DNA from 2 places in the Pseudomonas sp. No.117 genome. Region 1 is predicted to be linked to the other one. Evidence: predicted binding sites of a transcription regulator. Region 1 holds the regulator's gene; the other holds the start of a gene.
The links. The regulator LexA, encoded in region 1, represses DNA repair genes until DNA is damaged. The targets are predictions, from matches to a motif close to CTGTNTNNNNANACAG.
Positions count from the first base shown of each region.

Region 2: a site for LexA is predicted at 2,166-2,181, ahead of imuA (translesion DNA synthesis-associated protein ImuA). Genes of this name have one in related genera too.

Region 1 covers NZ_BAAJNP010000009.1:80,166-86,018, reverse strand. Annotated here, with positions in the region: gene mfd (transcription-repair coupling factor) at 1-405, shown strand, start outside; gene ACYJP6_RS21355 (S-methyl-5'-thioinosine phosphorylase) at 453-1,196, opposite strand; gene nagZ (beta-N-acetylhexosaminidase) at 1,208-2,200, opposite strand; gene ACYJP6_RS21345 (TetR/AcrR family transcriptional regulator) at 2,281-2,991, opposite strand; gene lexA (transcriptional repressor LexA) at 3,216-3,827, shown strand; gene sulA (SOS-induced cell division inhibitor SulA) at 4,013-4,510, shown strand; gene ACYJP6_RS21330 (hypothetical protein) at 4,579-4,815, opposite strand; gene ACYJP6_RS21325 (DUF6586 family protein) at 4,950-5,468, opposite strand; gene topA (type I DNA topoisomerase) at 5,527-5,853, opposite strand, start outside.
Region 2 covers NZ_BAAJNP010000005.1:451,297-457,149, reverse strand. Annotated here, with positions in the region: gene ACYJP6_RS14965 (SphA family protein) at 1-377, shown strand, start outside; gene ACYJP6_RS14960 (DUF4124 domain-containing protein) at 537-1,022, opposite strand; gene lpxO (lipid A hydroxylase LpxO) at 1,203-2,102, shown strand; gene imuA (translesion DNA synthesis-associated protein ImuA) at 2,226-2,840, shown strand; gene ACYJP6_RS14945 (Y-family DNA polymerase) at 2,848-4,257, shown strand; gene ACYJP6_RS14940 (error-prone DNA polymerase) at 4,254-5,853, shown strand, end outside.

The DNA of each region.
Region 1 (5,853 bases):
GAAGACTACCTGCCCGATGTCCATGCGCGACTGATCCTCTACAAGCGCATCGCCTCGGCGGCGGACGAGGAAGCCCTCAAGGAACTGCAGGTGGAAATGATCGACCGCTTCGGCCTGCTTCCGGAACCGACCAAAAACCTGGTGCGGCTGACGCTGCTGAAATTGCGTGCGGAAGGCCTGGGCATCGTCAAGGTGGATGCCGGTCCCCAGGGTGGGCGATTGGAATTCGCCGCCGATACCCAGGTAGACCCGCTGGTGCTGGTGAAGATGATCCAGGCGCAGCCGAAGAAATACCGGCTGGAAGGCGCGACCCTGTTCAAGTTCCAGGTGCCGATGGAACGCGCCGAGGAGCGCTTCAACGTACTGGAAGCCCTGTTCGATCGTCTGACGCCGGCCGCCAGTTGAAACCCACGTCGCTCCCGAGATTCCCTCGGGAGCGGCGCAGGAGCCGATCAGTCGGCTATCAACACCTCGGCCAGTACCTGGCGCACCTGGTCGATACCGCTGGCCAGGACGGCCTCGATCTCAGCCATGGTGATCTCCCGCTGCACCTTGCCAGCCGCCGGATTCACCACCAGCGCCAGGCAGGCATAAGGTAGGCCCAGCTCGCGAGCCAGGGCCGCTTCCGGCATCCCGGTCATGCCGACGATGTCGCAGCCATCGCGCTCCAGGCGAACGATCTCCCCGGCCGTCTCCAGCCGCGGCCCCTGGGTGGCGGCATAGACGCCATGGTCACTGTGCGGCAGCTGCAGCCTACGCAGCGCGCCGAGCAGCCGCTGACGCAGGGGCTCGTCGTAGGGAAAGCTGAAGTCGATATGGGTGACGTGCTCGAGGTCCGCGCCTTCGAAGAAGGTGTGGCCGCGCCCCCAGGTATAGTCCACCAGTTGATGGGGCACGCACAGGTGGCCGCTGCCCATGGCGGCGTGGATGCCACCCACGGCGTTCACCGCGAGGATGGCCTCGGCCCCGGCTTCCTTGAGCGCCCAGAGGTTGGCGCGGTAGTTCACCTGGTGCGGGGGGATGCGATGGGGATGCCCGTGGCGGGCCAGGAACAGCACCGGGCGACCGGCGTACTGGCCGCGCTGTATCGGCGCCGAGGGTTCGCCCCAGGGGGTGTCGAAGGTCTGGGCCTGGTCCAGCTCCAGACCGGCGAGCGCGGTGAGGCCGGTGCCGCCGATGATGGCGTAGGTGGTCATGGGAAGGTCCTCTAGATGAGTTCAGCCTGGCGTAACCGCTGCAGAGCCTGGCTCCACTGCGGCTGCTGCCGGTAATCGAGATCCACGTGGCGCCGGGCCCTCATGCTGGCCAGCAGTGGCGCGGGCGCGACGCCCAGCTGCTGCACCCGGCTCAGCGCCAGCTCGGCCGCGGCGCGGTCATTGCAGACCAGCCCCATGTCGCAGCCGGCGGTAAGCGCCGCCTCGACGCGCTGGCCGGCATCGCCGGCGACGTGGGCGCCGGCCATCGACAGGTCATCGCTGAAGATGACGCCCTGGTAACCCAGGTCGCCGCGCAGGATGTCCTGCAGCCAGCGCCGGGAGAACCCGGCCGGCTGGGGATCCACCGCCGGATAGATGACATGGGCGGGCATCACCGCGCCCAACTTCGGCAGCAGCGCCTGGAACGGCCGCAGGTCGGTACGCTGCAGGGTTTCCAGGTCGCGCTCATCGCTGGGAATGGCATAGTGGGAATCGGCTTCGGCCCAGCCGTGTCCAGGGAAGTGCTTGCCAGTGGCGGCCATGCCGGCCGCGTTCATGCCGGCGATGAAGGCGCCGCCCAGTTCGATCACCTGCTCGGCGCTGCCGAAGGAGCGCGCCCCTATGACCTGGCTGCGTTGATGGTCGACGTCGAGTACCGGGGCGAAGCTGAAGTCCAGTCCTACCGCCAGGATTTCGGTCGCCATTAACCAGCCACAGAGCCGAGCCAGCTCGACGCTGTCCGCGCGTCCGGCCAACTGGCCCATGGCCGGCAGGCGCACCACGTCGCGCCGCAGCCGCTGGACACGACCGCCCTCCTGGTCCACTGCCAGCAGCAGCTCCGGCCGCACCGCGCGAATCGCCCGACACAGCTCGCGGACCTGCCCCGGGGTTTCGATGTTGCGGGCGAACAGGATCAGTCCGCCCACCTCCGGCTGGCGCAGCAACTGCCGATCCTCGGCGGTGAGCCAGGTGCCAGCGATATCGACCATCAGGGAGCCTTGCATGGGTACCTCGTCCGAATGCTCCGGCGCACGGCGCCGTGAAAGGGACGCAAGCTTACCCCAGCCACCCTCGCCCCCGCAGCCTAGTAGGTCTCGGCCGCCTCGACGGGCGTCGACCGCCGTGGCCGATACTGCGCCCGGGCCAGCTCAGGCTCGTGCATCGCGGTGGGCGCGCGCATGCCGGTGGCGAGAAAGGGCACCATCAGCCGCAGCACCTGCTCGGTATGGGTATCGACGCCGAAGTCGTTCTCGCCGATGGCCCGCAACGCCTTGATGCCGGACATGCTGAACACCGCGGCGCCGAGCATGAAGTGGGCGCGCCAGAACAGCTCCAGCGGCGGGATCTCGGGTACCGCATGATTCATCAGCAACAGGAAACGCCGGAAGGCGCGGCCATAGTTCTGCTCGAGATACTTGCGCAGGTGGCCCTGGCTCTGGCTGAACGCTAGGCCCAGCAGCCGCATGAACACCGAGAGATCGTTGCCATGCCGCGGCTTGATGGCGATCGAATGATCGACCAGCAGATTCAGCAGCGTCTCCAGGCTCATCTGCTCGCCATTCTGCGGCTGCCACTGATCCAGATCTCGATCCAGATTGAAGAAGAAGGGATCGAGGAAGCGCGAGAACACCGCCTGGATCAACGCCTTCTTGGAGCCGAAGTGGTAATTGACCGCCGCCAGGTTCACCCCGGCCCGCGTGGTGATGAGCCGCAGCGAGGTTTCGGCGAACCCACGCTCGGCGAACAGCTGCTCGGCCGCATCCAGGATGCGCTCAACGGTATCCGACTGCGCCATGATCTGCCTCGGTAGATGAATTCCGTTTGAAACATATGTTTCAAACGCTATCGGAGTCAATGTCGGCCCGGTGCGAGACTCGCGGAAACCAGCGGCCTTCCCCACCCCTTGGCCGCCACTGGTGCGCAATCCAGCCTGTCGTCAGAAGCCTGGGCGACGGCCTTGCCTGCCACCCGAAGTTACTGTATATAATCACAGCATCATTAGACGACGCGACGTGCATCATGCTGAAACTGACACCGCGACAAGCCGAGATCCTGGCCTTCATCAAGCGTTGCCTAGAAGCCAATGGCTTTCCGCCCACCCGCGCGGAGATCGCGCAGGAGCTTGGTTTCAAATCGCCGAACGCGGCCGAGGAGCATTTGAAGGCCCTCGCGCGCAAGGGCGCCATCGAGATGACGCCGGGCGCTTCCCGGGGCATCCGCATTCCGGGGCTGGATACCTCGCGCAAGGCCGACGAAAGCCTGCCGGTCATCGGTCGGGTCGCTGCCGGTGCCCCCATCCTGGCGGAGCAGAACGTCGAGGAGAACTGCGCCATCAATCCGGCCTTCTTCCAGCCGCGTGCCGACTACCTGCTCAAGGTCAAGGGCATGAGCATGAAGGACGTCGGCATCCTAGATGGCGACCTTCTCGCCGTGCATGTGACCCGCGAGGTGCACAACGGCCAGATCGTCGTGGCCCGGGTGGGCGACGAGGTCACCGTGAAGAGATTCAAGCGCTCGGGCAACCAGGTCACCCTGCTGGCGGAAAATCCCGAGTTCTCCCCTATCGAAGTCGATCTTTCCACCCAGGAATTCGCCATCGAAGGGTTAAGCGTCGGCGTCATCCGCCGCTGACGTCCAGGGCTGGCCTCATCGCCAGCCCCTATTCAACTGCTTTTCGCCTTGCGCCGAAGTCTTGATCGGGGGTATCGGTTTGCGCTCCAGAAAGCGCTCAAGACCAGGCCGGAGAACATTGACGTCATGTAGTGGTGGTACATGACCTCAAGTGGATTTGATCAAGTCGCCTCGAGGAGGTCGCCATGCAATTTCCCCTGATGTTCGATGCACCGCGCTCGTCCGTTCAAGAGCGGGAGCTGGCCCCCCTGCTGCTGCAGGAGCTGACCGCCTTCCTGCCCAAGCCTGGCAAGCCGGTACGGGAACTGCCGGTTGCGCCGCTGCCGGACACCTTCAGCGAGATGTCCCTGCACGGTAGCCAGGAGCAATGCCTGCAACTGCTCGCGCCCATCCTGCGCCAACTCAGCGAGAAGGACGATGCGCGCTGGCTGACCCTGGTCACCCCGCCCTCCCTGCTGAGCAATGCCTGGCTGCGCAGTACCCACCTGAATCCCGAGCGGGTACTCCTGCTGCAAACGCCCAGCGCGGCCAAGACGCTGCAACTGGCCTGCGAGGTGCTGCGCAAGGGGCAGAGCCATACGGTGATCAGCTGGCTGCACGACCTGAGTGACGCGGGCAAGCAGCAACTGGCGCGCGCCGCGGCCCAGGGCAGCAGCCAGAGCCTGAACATCAGATTCGCGTGATGGAAGACGGGCGATACGAGGCGTAAGGACGGCATTCCAGAACAGAATGCCGGTATCTCAATGAGGGATCAGTGCAGGACGCGCGGTTGATCGTCGCGTTGCAGGCTATCGCCTTCGGCCAGTCGACCGGCCATCTGCACGCCCAGGTTGAACATGGCCTTGGCCACCTCTATCTGCTGTCCATGCAGGAAATCCTTGGCATCGCTGGAGAACTCCAGGGTAACGAGGGCTTCCTCGTCGTCCGCACGGCGCAACACGATGCGACCATCGGAGAGTTCAACGATTTCCAGGTAGGCAGTAGTCATTCAGTATCTCCACAGCTAAGCGGACAGTGTAACAGCGTGGGGTCTGAGAGGCTGACTTGCCTGAGCCTTTTTCGACGGTCTGCAAGGCCATCGTCCTGACGGCCGCCAAGGGTGGGATACCAGAACTGCCGGCCCTACCACTCGGTCATGGCGCCGCGAAACCGGAGCGCCGTCTGCTTGAGGCTTTGCCGCCAAGCTTCCACCTCGTCCAGTCCCAACTCCGGCTCGGCCGGCTCGAGACTGACCGCTTCGATCAACGGCAGCGTCGGATCCTGCTTGGGGCGACGGGGTGCCTGGGGCGGCTGCAGCAGGCGCTGGTACTCGGCGATCAGCCGCGCGAGCCAGGTTTCCGGATTACCGGCCAGCTCCGCCAGTTCACCCATCTCCGGACTGGGCGTCTCGTGCAGCGCCTCGGGGGCGAGCAAGACTGCCAGGGAGGTGGCCTCCATGGTGGGATGCCGGTAGAAACCCGCCACTTCCTGGCAGAGCCCCAGCAGGGCCCCGTGGAGGTGGAACAGGCTGGCTTCGCGTTCGGCCATGATACGCCCCTGGCTATGCGCCGAGGGCGCGGCCTGGGCCGAGCGCCAGCTGTCCAGCGCCAGGCCGGCGAAATAGAGCTTCTGGTTGGTCCGGGTGTAACGCTCGTTGGCCATGCCCTTCTCCTGCGACCGGCGCACCGGTCGGCTTCTCTCCGCCAGGGTCGACTATGCCCTAGCGCTTCTCTTCCACCTGCCACTTCTTGCCGTCATAGAAGGCCTTCCAGCCGGTGGGCTTGCCCTCGACCTCGGTCTGCACGTATTGCTCCTTGGTCTTGCGGCTGAAGCGGATCACCGCCGGACGCCCCTCGCCATCCTTCACCGGGGCACTGAGCAGATAATGGTACTTGGGATCGATCTCGTCGCGATGGGGCAGCAATTCGCTGACCAGCGGCGCGCGGGTCTCGCGATTCTTCGGGAAACCACTGGCGGCGAGGAACAGGCCCGAGGCACCGTCACGCAGCACATAGGTATCGTCGACCTTCTCGCAACGCAGCTCCGG
Region 2 (5,853 bases), on a different contig from region 1:
TGACCTCCCAGTGGTCGGTCACTGGGCGCTTCTGGTACCTGTGGAACGGTAAGAACGACCAGCCGCTGCGCAGCTTCGGCGATGTCTCCGACACCCGGGCCGGCCAGGCGGTGCATGCCAACTTCGCCACCCAATACGCGCTGAACGATCGGCTCAGCGTCGGCCTGAGTGGCTACTGGCTCAAGCAGATCACCGATACCCAGGTGGATGGACATGACGTGAGCGGACGCCGCGAGAAGGTCTGGGCCTGGGGGCCGGGTTTCACCTATGCCTTCTCCAGGCGGAACCTGATCACCGTCAACAGCTACGTCGAGCAGGACGCCGAGAACCGCACCGAGGGGCGCAAGTTCGTCGTCAACTTCCTGCACAAACTCTAGTGGGGTGGTGCAGACGTTCGCACAGGCATTGGCGAGTGCTCTCTTGGTCCTGGCTAGGCGCCACGCCGGGTCGTGGCAGGGCCATGGCGAGGGGTGGCGACGCCGCGAGGCCCGCAAAAGCGTCGCCAATATGGTCTGGATGACTTCTGAGACACCCCACTAGCGATCGATCGGGATGCCCCGGTTCGGCGGCGGCGGAGCCGCCGGCGGCTGGGGCTGCGCGGCCTGGGGATGGGGCACCATGTGCCAGGTCTCGTTGCGTGGACGGCGCTCGATGTAGATCGGCACTGGCTGGTAGATGATGCCGGAGCCGCGCACCTCGGTCTGCTGGCGCGAGCTGGAAGAGGACGACGAGCCACCGACCACGGTGATGTCGTCGACCGGACGCTGGCGGCTGGAGGTGGGCGACGGCACCACGTTGACCTCGCGTGGGGCCGTGGCTGGAGGCGGCGTGGCGGGCTTGGGCGGCGGCGTGAAGCCGTTGCTGTCGGGCAGGCTCTGCAGGGGGATGGTGGTGATCTGGCTGGCGGTCGGGCAGGCGCCCTGAGTGTAGGTCGTCCGGCCCTGGTCGTCCACGCACTTGTAGACATCCTGGGCGGCCACCACGCCGCTCGCGAGCAGCAGGCCATACAGCAACGCACGCATGATGAGGCCCTCCGGGCACTCGAATTGTCACCTGCAGGATACAAGATGGCCGCTACGGCTCACAGGGCCACGCGGCCCTACTTCGCCCGGCTTCAGCTAATGGTCAGACTGTAAAGACTAGGCCTGGCTGGACGTGAGGCGTATAACATCCTGATACATTCAAATTCAGGACAGCGACGCGTGAAGTGGTTCGTTATCGGTGGTTTTTTTCTCTGTGTCTTGTACGTGCACCTGCGTGGCCGGGTGCGCCATCGTTTCCTGCGTCAGCTGAGTGATCACTCGACCTTCCTGGCCCCGCTCAACACCTTCATGTTCCTGACCTCGCGGGTGCCCAACGAGCCCTACCACGAGGTGGGGCGCTTTCCCGAACTCCAGGTGCTGCAGGACAACTGGCAGCTCATCCGCGACGAGGCGCTGGCCCTGTTGCGCGCCGGCCAGATCAAGAAATCCGCCGAGCACAACGACGCCGGCTTCAATTCCTTCTTCAAGAGCGGCTGGAAGCGCTTCTACCTGAAGTGGTACGGCGACAGCCACCCCTCCGCCATGCAGCTCTGCCCGCGCACCACCGAATTGCTGCGGGGCATTGGTACGGTCAAGGCGGCCATGTTCGCCGAACTGCCGCCGGGTTCGCGGCTGGTGCGGCATCGCGATCCCTATGGCGGCTCCCTGCGCTATCACCTGGGCCTGGCCACGCCCAACGATCCGCGCTGCTTCATTGAGGTGGACGGCCAGCGCTATCACTGGCGCGATGGCCAGGCGGTGGTGTTCGACGAGACCTTCATCCATTACGCCGAGAACACCACCGATCAGGATCGCATCATCCTGTTCTGCGACGTGGAGCGTCCGCTGCGCTATCGCTGGGCCGGGGCCTTCAATCGTTGGGTCAGCGGCACCCTGCTGGCCGCGGCTGCCTCGCCCAATGACGACAGCGACAGGACCGGTGGCCTCAACCGGGCCTTCAAGCATCTCTACCGCATCCGCCAGCGGGGCAAGGCGCTGAAGAAGCGCAACCGCTTCCGCTACTACCTCGAGCAGTGGCTGCTGCTGGCCGCCCTCGTCGGGGTGGTGATCTGGATCTAGCGGATCCTTTTCCTCCCCAGGGGTAGCGGTTCGACTTGACCGCAACGCGAATCGCCTCTAATACTGTATGCATATACAGATAGAGGCGATGGCCATGGATAACACCCCTGCAGGTTCGCCGGCATGAGCGGCAACGCCGGCCTGGCCCGGCTGTTCGAGGAGCGGCGTCTCTGGAAGGGGCAGGCCAGCCCCGAGGCCCGGCGTAGCCGACAGCCCACCGGCGTCGCGGCCCTGGATGCCCATCTACCCGGGGCGGGGTGGCCGGAGGCTGCTCTGACCGAAGTATTGCTCGCCGGGCCAGGCCAGGGTGAACTGCGCCTGCTCTGGCCGACCCTGGCGCGATTGAGTCAGGCCGCCGAACGCATCGCCCTCATCGGGCCCCCGCTGCTGCCCTATGCCCTGGCCTGGCAGGCGGCGGGAGTGGCGCTGGAGTCGCTGGTGGTGATCCGCGCCCAGGGCGCCGAGGTGCTCTGGGCTGCCGAGCAATGCCTGCGCTCCGGCTGTTTCGGTGCGGTGCTCTGCTGGCCCGAGCGGGCCGACGATCGTCAGCTGCGCCGTTTGCAGGTCGCCGCCGAAAGCGGTCGCACCCTGGCCTTCGCCCTGCGTCCGGCCGCCGCCTTGGGCAATCCCTCACCGGCCGCTTTGCGGCTGGAACTCAGGGCCCCCCTCGAACGGCTGCACGTCCACAAGTGCCGGGGCGGTCAACCCGCGGTGCTCAGCCTGGCCGGCGGCGCTTGAGCTTGCCATGCGCTGGGCCTGCATCCTCTTTCCGCAGCTGGCGCTGGATGCCGTGCTGCGGCGCCATCCACAGCCGGAGCGGCCGCTGGTACTGCTCTCCGGACCGCCCCAGCGTCGCCTGCTCCAGGCGGTCAATCCGGCTGCGCGGGCCCTGGGGCTGCGTCCCGGCCTGACGCTGGCCGCCGCCCAGGCGCTGACCCGCGATTTCGAGCAGCAGGAGCACGATCCGGCGCTCATCGAGACCGCCGAGGCGCTGCTGGCGGCCTGGGGGTATGGCTTCAGCTCCCAGGTCAGCCGCTACTATCCCCGAGCCCTGCTGCTGGAAGTGCAGTCCAGCCTGCCGTTGCTGGGCCCTTGGCCGCGGCTGGAGCGGCGCCTGCGCCAGGAGCTCCAGGCCCTGGGCTTTCGCCATCGCCTGGCGCTGGCGCCCAATCCGGTGGCGGCGCGGATGCTGACCAACGTCGCCGATGGCCTGGCCGTCTCCCTGGACGACCTGCCGCCTCTGCTCGACCGCCTGCCCGTGGAGCGGGCCGGGTTCCTTCCCCAGCAGGCCCAGGCGCTGGCGCGCATGGGCATTCGCCGGCTGGAGCAGTTGCAGGCCTTGCCCCGGGCCGCTCTGGCCCGGCGCTTCGCCCCGGAGCTGCTGCAACAGCTGGATCTGCTGCGCGGCAGTCGCAGCCTGGCGCTGGAGTTCTACCGGCCGCCCGATCGTTTCGTGGCGCGGGTGGAGCTCAATTTCGAGGTCGAGTCCCACCAGGCGCTGCTGTTCCCGCTGCGCCGCCTCACCGCCGACCTGGCCGTCTGGCTGGCCAGCCGCGACCGCGGCGTGCAACGTTTCCTGCTGTGGCTGGAGCATCGCCAGGGCCCGGCCACGACGCTCACCATAGGGTTGCTGGCCCCCGAACGCGATGCCGCGCTGCTGTTCGAGTTCGCCCGTGGCCGGCTCGAACAGCTGCAGGTGGTGGCGCCGGTCCTGGCGCTGCGCCTGGAAAGCGAAGAGTTGCCGCTCTTCGTGCCCGAGCGCCATGGCCTGTTCGATGAACGACCGGCCCAGGCAGTGGGCTGGGAGGTGTTGCGCGAGCGGCTACGCGCCCGGCTGGGCGAGGATGCGGTGCTCGGCCTCGGCATCCAGGCGGATCATCGACCCGAGCGAGCCCTGGTCTGGCGCCACCAAGGCCGCCTGGAAAGCAGGCTGCCCGGCTTGCGTCCGGGCTGGCTGCTCAGCGAACCGCGCTCGCTCGAAGGACAACCGCGGCGGGTGCTCGCCGGCCCCGAACGTATCGAGAGCGGTTGGTGGGACGGTGGTGACCAGCGCCGCGACTACTACCGCATCGAGGTGGCCGATGGCCGCCAAGCCTGGGCCTTTCGGCGTTACGGCGAAGAGGAACCCTGGTGGATTCAGGGCTGGTTCGCATGAGCGGCTACGCCGAATTGCATTGCCTGTCGAATTTCAGTTTCCAGCGTGGGGCGTCCAGCGCCCTCGAGTTGTTCGAACGGGCCAAGGCGCTGGGCTACCGGGCGCTGGCCATCACCGACGAATGTACCCTGAGCGGTATCGTCCGCGCCTGGCAGGCGGCGCGCCAGGTCGGCTTGCCCCTCATCGTCGGCAGCGAGCTGGTCCTCGACGACGGCCTGCACCTGGTGCTGCTGGTAGAGGACCTGCAGGGCTACGCGACCCTCTGCGCCCTGATCACCCGGGCACGCCGGCGCGCCCCCAAGGGTCGCTACCAGCTGACCCGGGCGGACCTGCTGCAACCGTTGCCGGGGCTGCTGGCGATCTGGCTGCCGGGTGACGAGCCTGCCGCCGAGGCGGGTGCCTGGCTCAAGGCCGCCTTCGCCGAGCGGCTGTGGATCGGTGTTGAACTGCTACGCAGCGTCGACGACGAGGCACGCCTCAGCCAGCTGCAGCGACTGGGCGAGCACCTCGAGCTGCCCCAGGTGGCTTGCGGCGATGTCCATATGCACACCCGCGGCCGGCGCGCCCTGCAGGATGTGCTCACCGCCATCCGCCACCACCTGCCGGTGGCCCAGGCCGGCTATCGATTGCATCCCAACGGTGAACGCCACCTGCGGCCACTGGCCGTGCTGGAACAGCTCTACCCCGCGGCGCTGCGCCGGGAAACCCTGGCCATCGCCGCCCGCTGCCGGTTCGAGCTGACCGAGTTGCGCTACCACTATCCCCACGAGGTGGTCCCGGCGGGCGAGACGGCGCGTTCCTGGCTCGCCGAGCTGACCCGTAGGGGCCTGGCCTGGCGCTGGCCGGCAGGAGTCCCCGACGAGGTCGCCAGCAAGGTGGCCGGGGAGCTGGCGCTGATCGCCGAGAAGGGCTACGAGAACTACTTTCTCACCGTGCACGACATCGTCGACTACGCCCGCCGCCAGCACATCCTCTGCCAGGGCCGGGGTTCGGCGGCCAATTCGATCGTCTGCTACGTCCTGGGCATCACCGAGCTGAATCCGCTCACCAGCAACCTGCTGTTCGAACGCTTCATCTCCCGCGAGCGCGACGAGCCGCCGGACATCGACGTCGACTTCGAGCACGAGCGGCGTGAAGAGGTCATCCAGTACGTCTTTCGTCGCTATGGCCGCGAGCGGGCCGCGCTCACCGCCGTGGTCAGCACCTATCACGCCGCCGGTGCCCTGCGTGACGTCGGCAAGGCGCTGGGGCTGCCGGGTGACCAGCTCGATGCCCTGTCGGGTTGCGCCGGCCGCTGGACCGACGAGATACCAGGGCCCCAGCGCCTGCGCGAAGCGGGGTTCGCGCCTGACAGTCCGCTGCTGCAGCGGGTGCTGGTCCTCGCCGGCCAGTTGATCGGCTTTCCCCGGCATCTCTCCCAGCATCCCGGAGGCTTCGTCATCTCCGAGGCGCCCCTGGCCAGTCTGGTGCCGGTGGAAAACGCCGCCATGCCCGAGCGCACCCTGATCCAGTGGGACAAGGACGACCTCGATGTCGTAGGGCTGCTCAAGGTCGACATCCTCGCCCTGGGCATGCTCAGCGCCCTGCGCCGCTGCT